DNA from 3 places in the Streptomyces ortus genome. Region 1 is predicted to be linked to each of the others. Evidence: riboswitches for the same ligand, from Rfam matches in the RefSeq annotation. Region 1 holds a riboswitch; each other region holds the start of a gene.
What was found. A riboswitch is a leader RNA that binds a small molecule or an ion and turns the genes downstream of it on or off. The one in region 1 is predicted to bind cobalamin.
Positions count from the first base shown of each region.

Region 1 (5,788 bases):
TCGTCGTCTCGCTGCCGACCCTGAAGATGGACGCGGTCACGGACTTCGCCTCGCGGGGGAACGGGCCGGTCTTCGCGGGCTCGCTCTTCCCGTTCGTCTTCATCACCATCGCCTGCGGGGCGCTCTCCGGCTTCCACTCCCTGATCTCCTCCGGCACGACGCCGAAGATGATCCAGAAGGAGACGCAGGTACGGATGATCGGGTACGGCTCCATGCTCATGGAGTCGGCCGTGGCGATCATGGCGCTGGTCGCGGCCTCCATCATCGACCCGGGCCTGTACTTCGCGATGAACGCGCCGGCGGGTGTCATCGGGGACACGGTGCAGAACGCCTCCCAGGTGGTGGGCAGTTGGGGGTACGCGATCTCCCCCGGTGAGCTGGCCGCCGCGGCGAAGAACGTCGAGGAGGCGTCCCTGCTGTCCCGGACCGGCGGCGCGCCCACGCTCGCGGTCGGCGTCTCGGAGATCTTCTCCGACGTCACCGGAGACGGCCTGCGCGCGTTCTGGTACCACTTCGCCATCATGTTCGAGGCGCTGTTCATCCTGACGGCGCTCGACGCGGGCACCCGGGTGGGCCGCTTCATGCTCCAGGACACGCTGGGCAATCTCTACAAACCCTTCAAGGACGTGAGCTGGAAGCCGGGGCTCCTCATCACCAGCGGCATCGTCTGCGGGCTCTGGGGCTACTTCCTGTGGGTCGGCGTCCATGAGCCGCTCGGCGGGATCAACCAGCTGTTCCCGATCTTCGGCATCTCCAACCAGCTGCTCGCCGCGGTCGCCCTGGCCGTCTGCACGACCCTGCTGGTGAAGTCCGGGCGCCTCAAATGGGCCTGGATCACCGGGATCCCGCTCGTCTGGGACGCCACGGTCACGCTGACCGCGAGCTGGCAGAAGGTCTTCTCCAGCGACCCGCGCGTCGGCTTCTTCAAGCAGCGCTCGATCTACCAGGACGGCATCGACCGGGGCGAGCTCGTCGCACCCGCGAAGACCATGGACGACATGCACACGATCGTCACGAACTCCACGGTCGACGGTGTCCTCACGGCGGTTCTGGCACTGCTCATCGTCGTGGTGATCGCGGACGCGACGCGGGTGTGCATCCGGCACATACGCCGTCCCGCGCTCTCCACGCTCAGCGAGGCAGCGTACGTCGAGTCGCAGATCATCGCTCCGGCCGGACTGATCCCGACCAGGGAGGAGAAGGAGGAGGTACGTGATGCGGTCGGCGCTGAACCACGCGGTTAGGGCGGCCAGGGGCGTGCGCTGGTACGTGCGGGAGCTCACCGACGAGTCCGCGTACGACCGCTACGTGGCGCGTCTGCGCGAGGAGCGGGCCGACGCGGACGTGCCCTCGCGGCGGGAGTTCGAGCGGATGCGCACGGACCGTCAGGAGGCGGATCCGCGGCAGGGCTTCCGCTGCTGCTGACGCCGCTCCCGTGAACGGCTCCGCCGTCGCTCGACACGGCACATCCGTTATGCGGACGGGGGTTCCATAAAGCGGAACCGTCCCTTAGATTTCCTGCGCGTTGCACAGGTGATCAGTGAGGGGACGGAGCCGCCGTATGTCGGAAACACCGGATGTGCCAAGAGCGCCCGAAGGGGAACCACCGGTGGTGACACCGGTCCGCGTGGTGATCGCCGTCTGCCTGATCGCGCCGTTCGTGGCGATGCTCTGGGTGGGGTCGTACGCGAAGGTGGACCCCACCTTCATCGGGATCCCGTTCTTCTACTGGTACCAGATGCTGTGGGTGCTCGTCTCGACCGCGCTCACCATGACCGCGTACACGCTGTGGAACCGTGAGCAGCGCGCCCGCAAGGCCGCTCGCCAGGCGCGGAACGGGGGCGCGTCCGCATGAAGGACGGCGTGAACGGCGTGGCACTCGCCGTCTTCATCTTCTTCTTCGTGGCCGTCACGGTCATGGGCTTCCTGGCCGCGCGCTGGCGGCGGTCCGACAACGAGCACACGCTCGACGAATGGGGCCTGGGCGGCCGGTCGTTCGGCACCTGGGTGACCTGGTTCCTGCTCGGCGGCGACCTCTACACGGCTTACACGTTCGTGGCGGTCCCGGCGGCGATCTACGCGGCGGGCGCGGCCGGCTTCTTCGCCGTCCCGTACACGATCCTGGTGTACCCGCTGATCTTCACCTTCCTGCCCCGGCTGTGGTCGGTGTCGCACAAGCACGGGTACGTGACGACGTCCGACTTCGTGCGCGGGCGCTTCGGCTCGAAGGGTCTGTCGCTGGCGGTCGCCGTCACCGGCATCCTGGCGACGATGCCGTACATCGCGCTGCAGCTCGTGGGCATCCAGGCCGTCCTCGACGTGATGGGCGTCGGCGGCGGGGAGGACACCAACTGGTTCGTCAAGGACCTGCCGCTGCTCATCGCCTTCGGTGTGCTGGCCGCGTACACGTACTCGTCCGGGCTGCGCGCGCCCGCCCTGATCGCGTTCGTCAAGGACACGCTGATCTACATCGTCATCGCGGTGGCGATCATCTACATCCCGATCAAGCTGGGCGGCTTCGACGAGATCTTCGCCAAGGCGGGCGAGGCGTACAGCCAGACGAACCCGGCGACCGGCGCGCCCCGCGGTTCCCTGGTGCCGGGCGAGGCGGGCCAGTGGACGTACGCGACCCTGGCGCTGGGCTCCGCGCTGGCGCTCTTCATGTACCCGCACTCGATCACGGCGACGCTGTCCTCGCGCAGCCGTGAGGTGATCCGGCGCAACACCACGATCCTGCCGCTGTACTCGCTGATGCTGGGCCTGCTCGCGCTGCTCGGCTTCATGGCGATCGCGGCCGGGATCAAGGTGGACAACGGGCAGCTGGCGATCCCGCAGCTCTTCGAGACGATGTTCCCGGACTGGTTCGCGGGCGTGGCGTTCGCGGCGATCGGGATCGGCGCGCTCGTGCCGGCGGCCATCATGTCCATCGCGGCGGCGAACCTGTTCACCCGCAACATCTACAAGGACTTCATCAAGCCCGACGCGACGCCCGCCCAGGAGACGAAGGTCTCCAAGCTGGTCTCGCTGCTCGTGAAGGTGGGCGCGCTGGTCTTCGTCCTGACCATGGACAAGACGGTCGCCATCAACTTCCAGCTGCTCGGCGGGATCTGGATCCTGCAGACATTCCCGGCGCTGGTCGGCGGCCTGTTCACGCGCTGGTTCCACCGGTGGGCGCTGCTCGCGGGCTGGGCGGTCGGCATGCTGTACGGGACGGTCGCCGCGTACGGGGTGGCCTCGCCGACGCAGAAGCACTTCGGCGGCTCCTCGAAGGAGATTCCCGGTATCGGGGAGATCGGGTACATCGGGCTGACGGCGATCGTGCTCAACGTGATCGTGACGGTGGTCATGACGTTCGTCCTGCGCGCGCTCAAGGCTCCCGAGGGCATCGACGAGACCTCCGCCGAGGACTACACGGCGGACGCGGGCGACAAGGGCGTCCAGGTGGAACTCCCCCCGGCGACGGCGGGGGCCGGCCACTAGGAGCACACCCGGGGGCCAGCCCCCGAACCCCCGGGCCGCAAACGCCGGACGGGCTGAAGTGTCGCCGGACGGGCGGACATCTTCAGCCCGTCCGGCGTTTGAGGACGAGCGCGCAAGCGCGACAGGGGGTCCGGGGGCGCAGCCCCCCCGGGGACAGAGCCAGCCACACGACACAACATGTGGGGGTGCTTCCGCAGCCCGGCACAAGATGTATGCTCATGATCGCTGTCGCCGCAGGGGAATCCGGTGTGAATCCGGAACTGTCCCGCAACGGTGTACTTGTACGCGACATGCCCGCATGCCGCGTACAGGAGTCAGTCCGAGGACCTGCCGACAGCGCGCCCAGACCGTCCGGTCCGGGTGCATGACGTCCGGGCCTCGTGGAGTGGGCCGGTGGACGCGGCGTACCGCTGCCCGCACGGAGCGCGTACCCCCGTGTGCCCCGAACCCCTCTCCCCCGAGGCCCCCGTGCCGAGCGAGGGAGAGCCCCACGTGACCATCGCGCCAGCCGATCCGGTCTCCGCGACAGCGACCCGGGAGCAGCAGGACAGGGCCGAGGCCGACGGACCGGGAACCGCGTTGCTGCGGATCCTGACCGACTTCACCGCCGACCTCCCCGGCGCCGACCCCGGCCGGGTCGCCGCCGCCGCGCTGCGCGGCCGGTCCGCCGCCGCGGACACGGCGGAGCTGCGCGAGCTCGCCACGGAGGCGGCGGCCGGTCTCATCTCCGAGGACCCGGTCTACTCGAAGCTGGCCGCCCGGCTGCTGACCGTCACCATCGCCGCGGAGGCCGCCTCGCAGGGCGTGCGCTCCTTCTCGGAGTCGGTCGCCGTCGGCCACCACGAGGGCCTGATCGCCGACCGCACCGCCGAGTTCGTCCGCGTCCACGCGGCCCGGCTCGACGCGCTGATCGACCTGGCGGGTGACGACCGCTTCGGCTACTTCGGGCTGCGCACGCTCCACAGCCGGTATCTGCTGCGGCACCCGATCACGCGGTCCGTCGTCGAGACGCCCCAGCACTTCATGCTGCGGGTGGCGAGCGGTCTCGCCGAGGACGACACGGCCAGGTCCGTCGACGAGGTCGCCTCCCTGTACCGGCTGATGAGCCGCCTCGACTATCTACCGTCCTCCCCCACGCTCTTCAACTCCGGTACGCGCCACCCGCAGATGTCGTCCTGCTACCTCCTCGACTCCCCGCTGGACGAACTGGACTCCCTGTACGACCGCTACCACCAGGTGGCCCGCCTCTCGAAGCACGCGGGCGGCATCGGCCTCTCGTTCTCCCGGATCCGGTCGCGCGGTTCGCTGATCCGCGGCACGAACGGGCACTCGAACGGCATCGTCCCGTTCCTGAAGACCCTCGACGCCTCGGTCGCCGCGGTGAACCAGGGCGGCCGGCGCAAGGGCGCGGCGGCGGTCTACCTGGAGACCTGGCACTCCGACATCGAGGAGTTCCTGGAGCTGCGCGACAACACCGGTGAGGACGCCCGGCGTACGCACAATCTGAACCTCGCCCACTGGATCCCCGACGAGTTCATGCGCCGGGTGAACGAGAACCGCGACTGGTCGCTGTTCTCGCCCTCGGACGTGCCCGAGCTGGTCGACCTGTGGGGCGACGCGTTCGACGCCGCGTACCGCGGGGCGGAGGCCGCCGGGCTCGCCAGGAAGACCATCCCCGCCCGTGATCTGTACGGCCGCATGATGCGTACCCTCGCGCAGACCGGCAACGGCTGGATGACCTTCAAGGACGCCGCCAACCGCACGGCCAACCAGACGGCGCTGCCCGGCCACACGGTCCACTCCTCGAACCTGTGCACCGAGATCCTGGAGGTCACGGACGACGGGGAGACCGCGGTCTGCAACCTCGGTTCCGTCAACCTCGGCGCCTTCGTGGACACGGACGCCGGCGACATCGACTGGCAGCGGCTCGACGCGACCGTCCGGACCGCCGTGACCTTCCTCGACCGGGTCGTCGACATCAACTTCTACCCGACCGAGCAGGCGGGCCGCTCCAACGCCAAGTGGCGTCCGGTGGGCCTCGGCGCGATGGGGCTGCAGGACGTCTTCTTCAAGCTGCGGCTGCCGTTCGACTCCCCGCAGGCGCGCGCCCTCTCCACCCGGATCGCCGAGCGGATCATGCTCGCCTCGTACGAGGCGTCCGCCGACCTCGCCGAGCGCAACGGCCCGCTGCCCGCCTGGGAGAAGACCCGTACGGCCCAGGGTGTGCTGCACCCGGACCACTACGACGTCGAGCTCACCTGGCCGGAGCGCTGGGCCGCCCTGCGGGAGCGGATCGCCGCCGTCGGCC
Region 1 is NZ_JAIFZO010000002.1:3,013,650-3,019,437, reverse strand. It holds gene K3769_RS16560 (carbon starvation CstA family protein) at 1-1,244, shown strand, start outside; gene K3769_RS16555 (YbdD/YjiX family protein) at 1,216-1,425, shown strand; gene K3769_RS16550 (DUF3311 domain-containing protein) at 1,562-1,855, shown strand; gene mctP (monocarboxylate uptake permease MctP) at 1,852-3,480, shown strand; cobalamin riboswitch at 3,693-3,829, shown strand; gene K3769_RS16540 (ribonucleoside-diphosphate reductase subunit alpha) at 3,973-5,788, shown strand, end outside.

Region 2 (5,788 bases), 4.7 Mb from region 1:
CGGCATCCAGCACCGCGACGTCAAGCCCGCCAACGTCCTGCTGCGCCCGGACGGCCGCCCCGTGCTCACGGACTTCGGGATCGCGGCGATCCGGGAGTCGACGGCCCTCACCGCCACCGGTTCGATCATCGGCACGCCCGACTACATGGCACCCGAGCGCATCGCGGGCAACGACGGCGGCCCGGCGTCGGACCTGTGGTCGCTGGCGATGATGCTGTACGCGGCCGTCGAGGGCCACCATCCGCTGCGCCGGGCCACGACGCTGGCCACCCTGGCGGCCGTCCTGTACGAGGACGTGCCGCCGCCGAGGCGGGCAGGCCCGCTGGCGGACGCGCTGATGCGGGTACTGGTACGGGACCCGGAGGCCCGCCCGGACACCGAAACGCTCGACCGCATGCTGACAGCCGTAGCCGAGGGGACGGGAGCGGGCACGGGCGTGGGTGCGGGCGAAGGGATGCGCGCGGCCACGAGCGACGGCGCGGCCGGTGCCGTACCCGAGGACCGCGTCGTACCCGAGGACCGTGTCGAACCCGAGAACGATGCCGTACCCGAGGACCGTGCGGAACCCACCTCCTACCGGATCACACCCCCGCAGGACGCCGTGCCCGGGCCGCCCGCTCCGGCACCCGTACGACCAGCGAGGCGGCGGGGACGCCGGACGACGGTCGCCCTGTCCGCCGTCGGCACGGTGCTGGTGGGTGTGCTGGCGTGGACACTGCTGCCCGACGGAGAGGGCTCGGGAGCTTCGGCGTCGGGTGGTTCCACGAACGGAACGACGGCGAATCCGTCGGCCGACACCTCCGCGACGGAAGCGGCCGACAAGAGCCCTTCGCCTCGGCGGACGGCCTCGAAGACCCCCACCGACCTGCTGACGCCGGACGGCATCCGCTCCGCGTTGAAGGCCCTGGAGAAGGAGACGGGCCGCGACCGGTACGGCACCCTGACGGTCTACCCCGACTACGTCTCCGCGCAGGTCATGGTCGAGGGCAGCCGGACCGGTTACGAGCAGTACACCTACTACGTGGGCCGGGGCGTCCAGGAGAGCCCGGTCAAGGCGCATTTGGCGGGTGGGGACCAGCCGATGACCATGGACGGCTTCGACTGGGACAGGCTCCCCGCCCTGCTCGCCGAGGCGGAGAAGGAACTGAACGTCGACGACGCCACCTCCCGCTACCTCGTGGTCAGGTCACCGAACGACGTGTTCGACCGGGGCGCCGAGATGCTGGTCTACCTCACCGACGAGTACAAGAGGAGCGGCTATCTGCTGGCCGACGCCCGCGGCAAGGTGACCAGGGTGACACCCGCCGACTGACGGCGGTCACCGTCGGCCTTCGGCCGGCACCGGGGGAGCGGAGTTGTGCGACGTCATCGCGGCCAGTTCCTCGGCGGTGCGCGGGCCGGTCGACGGAGACGTCAACAGGCCCTGCGCGCGCAGCAGTTCGGCCACCGCGACCCCCCAGGGCAACCGCAGTCCCGCCTGTGCCAGGAGGTCCGTACGGGCCAGGGTCGCCCCGGCCGGCCCGGTGACGGCGCCGGACGGGGTGAGGAGTGCCACGTCGTCGGCCCAGCGCAGGGCGAGGTCCACGTCGTGCGTCGCCATCACCACGGTGGTACCGCTCGCGCGCAGCCCCTCCAGGGTCGCGAGCAGCCGCTCCTGGCCGTCCGGGTCCAGCCCCGCGGTCGGTTCGTCGAGGATCAGCACCCGTGGCCGCATCGCCACGGCGCCCGCGATCGCGGTCCGTTTGCGCTGCCCGTAGGAGAGGAGGTGGGTGGGGCGTTCGGCCAGGGCCGTGATGTCCAGCGCGGCGAGTGCCTCGTCCACCCGGGCCCGTACCTCGGTGTCCGGCAGGCCGAGGTTCAGCGGCCCGAACGACACGTCCTGGAAGACGGACGCGGCGAACAACTGGTCGTCCGGGTCCTGTACCACCAGTTGCACGGTCGTGCGCAGCAGGGTCAGGCCCTTGCGGTCGTACCGGACCGGCCGGTCCCGCACGGTCAACTGCCCGGTGAGCGGGCGCAGTCCGCCGCTGAGCAGCCGCATCAGTGTCGTCTTGCCGCTGCCGTTGCGGCCGAGCAGGGCGAGCGCACGTCCCGCGCGCACCTCGAAGTCGAGGCCGCCGAGCACGGTCGGGCCGTCCTCGTACGCGTAGGACGCGCCCCGCAGGGCGACCAGCACGGGCTCGCTCATCGCAGCGGCCTTTCCAGTACGAAGGTGAGTGCGACCACCGCCGCGAGCAGGGCGACGCCGGCCAGGGTGAAGCGCGCGGAGATCCGGGCCTCCGGCACCAGGACGCGCAGGGTGCCGTCGTAACCGCGTCCGGCGAGTCCGGCCTGCAGCCGGGTCGCCCGGTCGAAGGCCCGGACGAACGCGGTGGCGGCGAGCCCGGCCAGCGAACGCCAGGCGGCGGCCCGCGTGGTGTGCCCGAGCCGGGCGGCCTGCGCCTCCCTGATCCGGCGTACGGAGTCGAGGAGCAGGAAGCTCATCCGGTACGTCACCAGGGCCACGTCGACGACCGGCGCGGGCACCCCGGCGTTCACCAGTCGTGGCAGCAGGTCGGACAGGGGAGTGGTGAACGCGAACAGGAGCACGCCGAGGGAGGCCGCCGAGGTACGCAGCAGGAGTTCCCCGGCGCGTACCGGACCACCCTGCGCCAGGGTCACGAACCCGTCCGGGCCGCCCACCTGGAGCAGCAGCGGCAGCGCACCGGTCACGCAGAAGCCCAGCGGTACGCGGTAGGCGCGCCAGAGCCGCCGGGCGGGTACCGCCGCCGGACCCAGCAGCACGGTGAGGGCGGTCACCAGGACCAGGGCGGCGCCCGGCCAGGGCGGCAGGGAGATCGCCAGGACGGTCAGGCCGAGACCGAGCACGGCCTTGTCCACGGGGTGGCGGCGGCGCCAGCGACTGCTGTGCGCCGCCGCGTCGATCGGCAGCACGAACGCTCAGGTCCGTTCGGCCGGACGGTTCGGCCGGGCCGCGGACTCCTCGGCACCGCCGGGTGCCCCGGCCGTCGGGTCCCGGCCGTCCTCGCGCTGTGCCAGGACGCGCAGTTCACCCTGGCGCCTGCCCCGGCGCAGGCCGAAGTAGTAGGCGAGGACGCCCGCGCCGAGGGCGGCCTGGAGGGCGAACAGCGCCGACTCGATCTCACCGGACGGCGGCTCGTACAGGGGTGAGAACCACGGCTCGTAGTCCGGCTCGATCTCGGTGATCGCGGTCTCCGCCTCCGCGTCGGCGCCCGTGAACGGCTCCTCCTTGTGGTCGCCCATGCCGAAGACCAGCGGCAGTACGGCGAGCGCGGCCACGAGGAGCAGCAGCAGGGTGTTGATCTTCGCGCCGCGGCTCATCGGGTCACCGTCCCGGTCGTGTCGGTCGTCCTGACCGTCCCGGTCGTGTCGGTCGTGTCGTCGGCATCGGTCGGGTCCCCGGTGTCGGTCGTCCCGCCGATTTCGGCGGCCCCGGACTTCCCGCCCCCGGACCGCCTGCCGGTCAGGAACACGCCGAGCCGGGTCAGTTCGCCCTTGCTCGACTGCACCAGCAGCCGCATCACGAGCACCGTGAGCAGTCCCTCGCTCACCGCGAGCGGGATCTGCGTGACGGCGAAGATCGAGCCGAACTTGCCGAGCGCGCCCAGGAATCCGCTGCTCGGGTCGGGGAACGCGAGCGCCAGCTGCACGCTGGTGACGCAGTAGGTGGACAGGTCGGCGACGAACGCGGCGCAGAACACCGCGACCATGAGCGGCACGTCGAACCGCCGGAGCAGCCGGTACACCGCGTAGCCCGCCCACGGTCCGGCGATCGCCATCGAGAAGACGTTGGCGCCCAGTGTGGTGAGCCCGCCGTGCGCGAGCAGCAGGGCCTGGAAGAGCAGGGTGATGGTGCCCAGGACCGCCATGACCGGCGGCCGGAACAGGATGGCGCCCAGACCGGTGCCGGTCGGATGCGAACAACTCCCGGTCACCGACGGCAGTTTCAGTGCGGAGAGAACGAAGGTGAAGGCCCCCGACGCGCCGATGAGGAGCGTGCTCTCGGGATGTTCTCTGACCTCACGGGTGAGCGACCGGACTCCGTGGACGACGAACGGCGCCGACGCGACGCCCCAGGCGACCGCGTGCGCCGGAGGAAGGAAACCCTCGGCTATGTGCATGGCTCAGCAGACCCTCTCCAGCACCTCGTGGATGGTTGACGTGCCTTGGCCGGTCTCCTGGCTTACGGGTAACACCGCCCGTGCTCCGCCTTCCCGGGTCCGAGGACCCAGTGGCTGCCCGTGAGGGCCGGAGCCGGACTTCCCGATCACAGTGGCGAGGGCCGCACCGGCATCACACCGATTTCCCGAGCACCAAGGCGTCGTGACAGTAGTGCGCGTACCCGGGTGGTGACAAGGCGGCCCTCGGGGGGCGTGAGAGTGGTCACGCGGCGCGCACCGGTGGTCCCGGCGGAAACGGACCCCCGGCCTGTCATCCATCACGGCACATCCGTTACAGCCGTCAGGAAGCCGAGGTTGTGCCAAGTCTTGACGTGTTCCTGGCAAGGTGACTCCATGGGAGCGCTCCCACTTTCCCGTAATCCAAGTTTCTTGGCGCTCACTTCCTGGAGTCGCAGTGAGAAGAGCAAGAAGCACGACACGAAAGAGCCACATCAGCGCGTTGCTCGCCGGGCTGGCCGCCTTTCTGGGGCTCGTCGTCCTCGGCGCGCTCGTACCGACCGCCGCACATGCCCAGATGCCCGGTGACCCGCCCGGCGCGTCCGCGGGTGCCCTCGCGACCGGCCTCCATGTCGACGACGGCCGCCTGCTCGAAGGCAACGGCAACGATTTCGTCATGCGCGGCGTCAACCACGCCCACACCTGGTACCCGGGCGAGACGCAGTCGCTGGCCGACATCAAGGCGCTCGGCGCCAACTCCGTGCGCGTCGTCCTGTCCGACGGCCACCGCTGGAGCAGGAACAGCCCCGAGGACGTGGCCGCCGTCATCGCCCAGTGCAGGGCGAACCGGCTGATCTGCGTGCTGGAGGTGCATGACACCACCGGTTACGGCGAGGACGCCGCGGCCGGCACGCTCGACCACGCGGCCGACTACTGGATCGGCCTGAAGAGCGTGCTCACCGGCCAGGAGAACTACGTCATCGTCAACATCGGCAACGAGCCCTGGGGCAACACCGACCCCGCCGGCTGGACCGCTCCCACGGTCGCCGCCGTCAAGAAGCTGCGTGCCGCCGGGTTCGAGCACACCATCATGGTGGACGCGCCCAACTGGGGCCAGGACTGGCAGGGCGTCATGCGGGCCAATGCCCAGGCCGTCCACGACGCCGACACCACCGGCAACCTGATCTTCTCGATCCACATGTACAGCGTCTTCGACACCGCGGCGGAGATCACCGACTACCTGAACGCGTTCGTCACCGCGAAACTCCCCATCCTCATCGGCGAGTTCGGCGGCCCCGCCGACCAGTACGGCGATCCGGACGAGGACACCATGATGGCCGCGGCCCAGCAGCTCAAGCTCGGCTACCTCGCCTGGTCCTGGAGCGGTAACACCGACCCGATCCTGGACCTCACGATCGGTTTCGACCCGACACGGCTGAGCTCCTGGGGTCAGCGCGTCTTCAACGGCGCCGACGGCATCGCCCAGACCTCGAAGGAGGCCACGATCTACGGTGGCGGCACCCCGGGTGACACCCAGGCCCCGACCGCGCCGGGCACCCCGGGTGCCGCCGCCGTGGCGGCCACCTCGGTGACCCTCACCTGGACCGCCGCCACCGACAACGTGGGCGTCACCGCCTACGACGTGGTGC
Region 2 is NZ_JAIFZO010000002.1:7,710,106-7,715,893, forward strand. It holds gene K3769_RS36720 (serine/threonine-protein kinase) at 1-1,312, shown strand, start outside; gene K3769_RS36725 (energy-coupling factor ABC transporter ATP-binding protein) at 1,319-2,188, opposite strand; gene cbiQ (cobalt ECF transporter T component CbiQ) at 2,185-2,934, opposite strand; gene K3769_RS36735 (energy-coupling factor ABC transporter substrate-binding protein) at 2,941-3,342, opposite strand; gene K3769_RS36740 (energy-coupling factor ABC transporter permease) at 3,339-4,142, opposite strand; cobalamin riboswitch at 4,173-4,354, opposite strand; gene K3769_RS36745 (cellulase family glycosylhydrolase) at 4,597-5,788, shown strand, end outside.
Region 2: another riboswitch for cobalamin. It lies ahead of K3769_RS36740 (energy-coupling factor ABC transporter permease); the one in region 1 lies ahead of K3769_RS16540 (ribonucleoside-diphosphate reductase subunit alpha).

Region 3 (5,788 bases), 5.0 Mb from region 1:
GCGCCGGACATGTGCGTGCCCGCACCGGCCCCGCCGAGCCGTGCGAACTCCGCCGCCACATCGCGGGCGCTGCCCGATGCCGGGTCCGGGTCCGGGTCCGGGATCCGAGGTGAGCTCCATACGTATGCGGATGCGGATGCGGATGCGGATGCGGATGCGGATGCGGCGGTAGCATCCGTCCGCATGGACATGGTCAGCAAGGTGACGCGGGAAGTCGGCCCATGACCCACCGCGTCACTTTCGTCTCACCCGCGACGAGTTCGTCGCTGCGTGCGGCGCGCTTCGACGACGGGGCCTCGATCGACGCCGGCGCGGCTGCCCGCGCCCGTGCCGTGGGCGCGTCGCTCCCACCGGTCACGCGCGCCGTGGTCTCTCCCTCGGTGCGCTGCCGGGAGACGGCCGCCGCCCTCGGCCTGGACGCGGTGGACACGGCGGAGTGGGCGGGACTGGACGTGGGGCGCTGGCGCGGCCGTACGCTCGCCGAGGTCGGTGCGGCCGAACCGGAAGCCGTGGCCCGCTGGCTCGCCGATCCGGCCTCCGCGCCGCACGGCGGTGAGTCCGTGGCGGACTTCCGCGACCGGGTGGCGCGCCTGCTGGAGTCCTCCTCCGCCACGGACGGCCGTACGCTCGCCGTCGTCGAACCAGAAGTCGTACGAGCCGTGGTGGCCCATGTGCTGGCAGCGCCGGCCGCGGCCTTCTGGCGGATCGACGTGCCGCCGCTGTCCGCCACCACGATCAGTGGACGCGGCGGCCGGTGGAACCTGCGGGTCGGGCAGCCACTGGACGCCGGCCCGGCCACGGACCTCTGACTGCGGCCGGTCAACAGCGGTCGGCGCGCGACCGGTCAGTGCGGGGCCGGTGTCGCCGTATCCCCCGCGACCGTGGCGCGTTTCGGGTGGAGCAGCCGTTCGGCCAGTGCACCGAAGACGAGCCCGAAGGCCGACCACAGCGTGATCTGCAGGGCGAGGGCGGAGAGCCTGAACCGCCACAGCAGGGCGGCCGGGAAGTCACGGGGCACCTCGTTGACCGCGGGCAGGAACGCGTACGCCAGTCCGATCAGGACGACGAAGCCGAGAACGGCGACGACGGTGGCGTACCAGGTGCCCAGTTTCGGTGCGAGCCGCTTGCCGACGATCACCGCGGCGACGGCGAGGAGTACGCCCAGCACCATCATGAGGAGATAGAGGGTGGTCCGCTTGCCGATGGTGTCGGGGTCACCGACCGCGGGCGGGTTGGCCGGGTACTTCAGGAACGGCACGACGTAGACGGCGACCAGCGCGGCCCCCGAGAGCAACAGCGCCGTGGCGCGGGGGCCGAAAGGGCCGACGCGGCCGAGGGCGAAGCAGTAGGCGAGGGCGGTGATGCCACCGAAGGCCACCCCGTAGACCAGTACGCCGGTGGCGAGGCCGGCGGTGGACTGCAGGCTGCGCGAGACGAGTTCGGCCTCGTGCTCGTGCGCGGCGGCGTGGGACTCCTCGAAGCCGATGGCGCTGTCGACGTTCGGTTCACCGAGGAAGTAGGCGACGACCAGGGCGAGCACGCCGGCGGCCAGGCCGGCGAGCATGCCCCGCACGAGAAGGTTTCTCACCGTTGCGGAGTTCATGGGTGCGCGGGCCCCTCGTCAGTGGCAGGGGAAGCCGAGCAGGTGACGTGCGTCGTGGACCCATTCGTGGACGTCCCCGCCGGAGACGACGGAGGTGGCGCCCTGTTCGGCGCCGACGAAGTACAGCAGGAGCAGCATCAGGACGCCGATGAAGACCGCCCAGGGAGCGATGTCCCTCAGCGGCAGCTTGGCGGGCACGACAGGGGTGGTGCTCGGCGGGGCGACATGCTGCGCCATCGCGGGGCCTCCTCCGGGAACTCGCGTCCCATCTCGGTGGTGCACAGGACGACGGCCCCGGGTCTGACTCACGGGGTGCTCCCCTGGGGGAGTCACGCCGTTCACAGTGGCGCGACCGTGCCGGATTTCCACCGGCTTCCGTGCTGCCGTCGTCGGTATCCGAGAGACGCTACCGCTCGACGGGTGCATGCCCAAGAGCGGCGGCCGACAAGAACCCGCTCACACCGAACACTTACCTCTCAGAGCCCCAACCTCATCTCAGGCCCCACCTCAGGCCCCGACTCGGGCCCAGCTCCGGATCTGTCTCGGGTCCTGCCTCGGGTCCTGCCTCGGGTCCTGTCTCCGGGCCCGTCTCCAGTTCCAGCTCCGGGCCGCGTTCGCCGAGCGGCTCGAAGAAGCGTTCCACGTCGCCGTCGGTGACTTCGGCGAGGGTGGCCGGCGACCAGCGGGGGGTGCGGTCCTTGTCGATGACCTGGGCTCGGATGCCCTCGACCAGGTCGGGCGTGGTCAGGGCGGCGCAGGAGACGCGGTACTCCTGCCGCAGCACGCGCTCCAGCGAACCGAGGCGCCGGGCGCGGCGTACGGCGGTCAGGGTGACCTTCAGCGCGGTGGGCGACTTGGCGAGCAGAAGCTCCGCGGTCTCCTTCGCCACCGGATCACCGTGGTCGAGCAGCCGCCGGACGATCTCCTCGACCGTGCCGGCGGCGAAGCAGGAGTCGGTCCACTCCCGCTGCCCGGCCAGCTCCCCCTCCGGTGCGGGCCGCGCGTGCCGGTCGAGCGCTCCCCGGACTGGCAGCTCGGCGAGGTCGTCGAGGAGACCGGGAAGCGACGCCGACGGTACGTGGTGGTCGGCGAGCCCGCACATCAGGGCGTCCCCGGCCCCGATCGCCTCACCCGTCAGCGCCAGGCGGGTGCCCAGTTCGCCCGGAGCGCGGGAGAGCAGGTAGGTGCCGCCGACGTCGGGCACGAAGCCGATGCCGGTCTCGGGCATGGCGATCCTCGACCGTTCGGTGACGACCCGGACGCCGCCGTGCGCGGAGATGCCGACGCCCCCGCCCATGACGATGCCGTCCATGACGGCGACGTAGGGCTTGGACCAGCGGGCGATACGGGCGTTGAGGCGGTACTCGTCGCGCCAGAACGCGGCGGAGGCGGTGCCGTCCCCGTCCCGGGCGTCGTCGTGGATGGCGCGGATGTCGCCGCCCGCGCACAGGCCGCGCTCCCCCGCTCCGGTGACGACGACCGTCTCCACGGCGCTGTCGTGCTCCCACGCGGTCAGCGCCTCGTCGACGCGCCGCACCATGGCGTGGGTGAGGGCGTTGATGGCCCTCGGGCGGTTGAGGGTGAGGTGGGCGGCCCGGCCGGCCGTGTGCAGCAGGACCGAGTCTTCGCTGCCGGTCATCCGCATACCTGCGTCAGGCCGCGGGCCTCGATGTCACGCATGAGTTCGTCGGTTCCTTCCGGGATACGAGGGGCGCATAGGTCGCAAGCGATCTTCTCAAGTCCGCGTGCGCCCGGGCGGCCCGGGGCAGCGCGACGGCCCCGGGACTCCTGGAGGAGTCCCGGGGCCGTGACGTGCGTGACGGGTGCGGCTCAGACGTGCGGGCCGCCCGTGCCGTAGTACGTGCCGAGTTCGTCGCGGTAGCCCTGGTCGCCCAGGTGCTTGTCGCGGTCGAACTCCGGCGCGTCCTTGATCTGCTGCTTGGTGCGGTCGACCACGATCTTCTGCTCGTCCTGGTCGATGCTGACGACCGTGCTGGCGGGCAGCAGGACCTCCTTGCCGAAGATCCACACACCGGTGTCCACCACCAGGTAGGCGTCACCGACCTCGTCGGAGTGCTTGTCGACCTTGCCGATATTGCCGTCCGTGGCCTCGACCTTGTAACCCGTAAGGTCCACACCCGCCAGACGACCCGCGGTCGACTTGTAACCCCATACATTTTCAGTCACGCGAAAACAACTCCTCCGGTAAACAGAGGACAGCGGGGATCCCCACCGGCCCTCTCTTTTTCCGTACGTCGTGCACGGTGATTTCCGTAATCGCCGTCCTTGCGGCGGGTGCCCATGGTCCGGGCCTTCACGCACCTTAATTCCGGCCGAGTTCGTCTCCGCCTCGCCGGAGCGGACAGGCACTGCCTGAACTGGGCCGACGCAGTCGGCTACCAGCGGTACCAGCGGCCACTCCCGCGCTTCGGGCGGGCGACGAAGCCGATCAGCCACAGGACCAGAACGACGATCGCGATCCACCACAGGATTTTCAGCGCGAAACCCGCGGCGAAGAGGATCAGGGCCAGCAGAAGAACAAGTAGCAGGGGAACCATTTTTTCAACCTCCGGAGCACCGAGTGCCCGGATGATCTCCATTCACGCACACCGATTCACGGGACGCGCACATTCCACCTCCGGCACACCGCCGGGCATCCGCCTCTCCGGTGAACTTGGGTACGCGATCGCGGCGAGGGGTACTCCTGCGCCATGACCACCACAGGAACGACCCCTCTGCGCGCTGTCGCACTCGTCTGCACCCTGTCGCCGTCGCCCGCCGCCTCCAGTTCACAGCTGCTGGCCGAGCAGACCATGACGGCACTGGGCGAGCACGGTGTCACCGGCAAGGTGATCCGGATCGCCGATCACGACGTCCGCCCCGGAGTGGAGACAGACATGGGGGACGGCGACGCCTGGCCGGCGATCCGGGACGCGGTCCTCGACGCCGACATCCTCGTCCTGTCCACGCCGATCTGGCTGGGCCATCCGTCCAGCCTCGCCCAGCGCGTCATGGAGCGGCTGGACGCGGAGATCTCCGAGACGGACGACGAGGGGCGGATGCTCACCTACGGGAAGGTCGCCGCGGTGTGTGTCGTCGGCAACGAGGACGGGGCTCACAAGGTGAGCGCCGACCTCTTCCAGGGGCTCAACGACGTCGGGTTCTCCCTGGCTCCGAACGCGGTCACCTACTGGGTCGGTGAAGCCATGCAGGGCGCCGACTACCAGGACCTCGACAAGACTCCCGAGACCACCTCCGCCACGACGGCGACCCTGGCGGCCAACACGGCCCATCTGGCCCGCCAGCTCAAGGGGTCCCCGTATCCGTCGAGCTGACCGGAGTCCGCGTTCAGAGCTCAGGCTCTCAGTCGTGGGCGCCGACCAGGCCCACCCGGTGGGCCAGCACGACCGCCTGGACCCGGTCCCGCAGATCGAGTTTGGTCAGGATGCGGGACACGTACGTCTTGACGGTCTCGCGGCTGATGACCAGCCGGTCGGCGATCTCGGTGTTGGACAGGCCCTCGGCGATCAGCTTCAGCACCTCCGTCTCCCGCGGCGCCAGAGCGGCCAACGCCGGTGCGGCGGGGTGCCGTTGGGGTCGGCGGAGCCGGTCGGCGAACCTGCCGACGAGTTGCCGGGTGACGGCGGGTGCCAGCAGCGACTCCCCCGCGTCGACCGTCCGCACACCGTGCACCAGCTCGCGCGGGGGTGAGTCCTTTAGCAGGAAGCCGCTCGCCCCGGCCCGCAGTGCCTCGTACACGTACTCGTCGAGGTTGAAGGTGGTGACCACCAGGACCCGCATCGGATCGACGACGCCGGGGCCGGCGAGCAGCCGGGTCGCCTCGATGCCGTCGAGCAGGGGCATGCGGATGTCCATCACCACCACGTCCGGGCGCAACCGTCGCGCGCTCTCCACCGCCGTGCGGCCGTCTCCGGCCTCTCCCACGACCTCGATGTCCGGCTGCGCGGTGAAGATGGTGACGTACCCGGTCCGTACGAGTTCCTGGTCGTCACAGACCAGCACCCTGATCGGCGCCGGGGCTTCCGGGCCGGTCATACCTCTCCCCCGCCTGCCGCGGTTTCGCCGTGCCCGGCGGACGGTATGCGCGCGCGGACGCTGAAGCCGCCGTCCGGGCGGTCGCCGGCGGACAGGTCACCGCCGAACACACTGACCCTTTCGCGCAGC
Region 3 is NZ_JAIFZO010000002.1:7,981,813-7,987,600, reverse strand. It holds gene K3769_RS38005 (histidine phosphatase family protein) at 222-809, shown strand; gene K3769_RS38000 (CbtA family protein) at 845-1,603, opposite strand; gene K3769_RS37995 (CbtB domain-containing protein) at 1,622-1,840, opposite strand; cobalamin riboswitch at 1,877-2,006, opposite strand; gene K3769_RS37990 (enoyl-CoA hydratase/isomerase family protein) at 2,094-3,242, opposite strand; gene K3769_RS37985 (ribosome maturation factor RimM) at 3,434-3,790, opposite strand; gene K3769_RS37980 (DUF5670 family protein) at 4,000-4,161, opposite strand; gene K3769_RS37975 (flavodoxin family protein) at 4,315-4,938, shown strand; gene K3769_RS37970 (response regulator) at 4,967-5,659, opposite strand; gene K3769_RS37965 (sensor histidine kinase) at 5,656-5,788, opposite strand, start outside.
Region 3: another riboswitch for cobalamin. It lies ahead of K3769_RS37995 (CbtB domain-containing protein); the one in region 1 lies ahead of K3769_RS16540 (ribonucleoside-diphosphate reductase subunit alpha).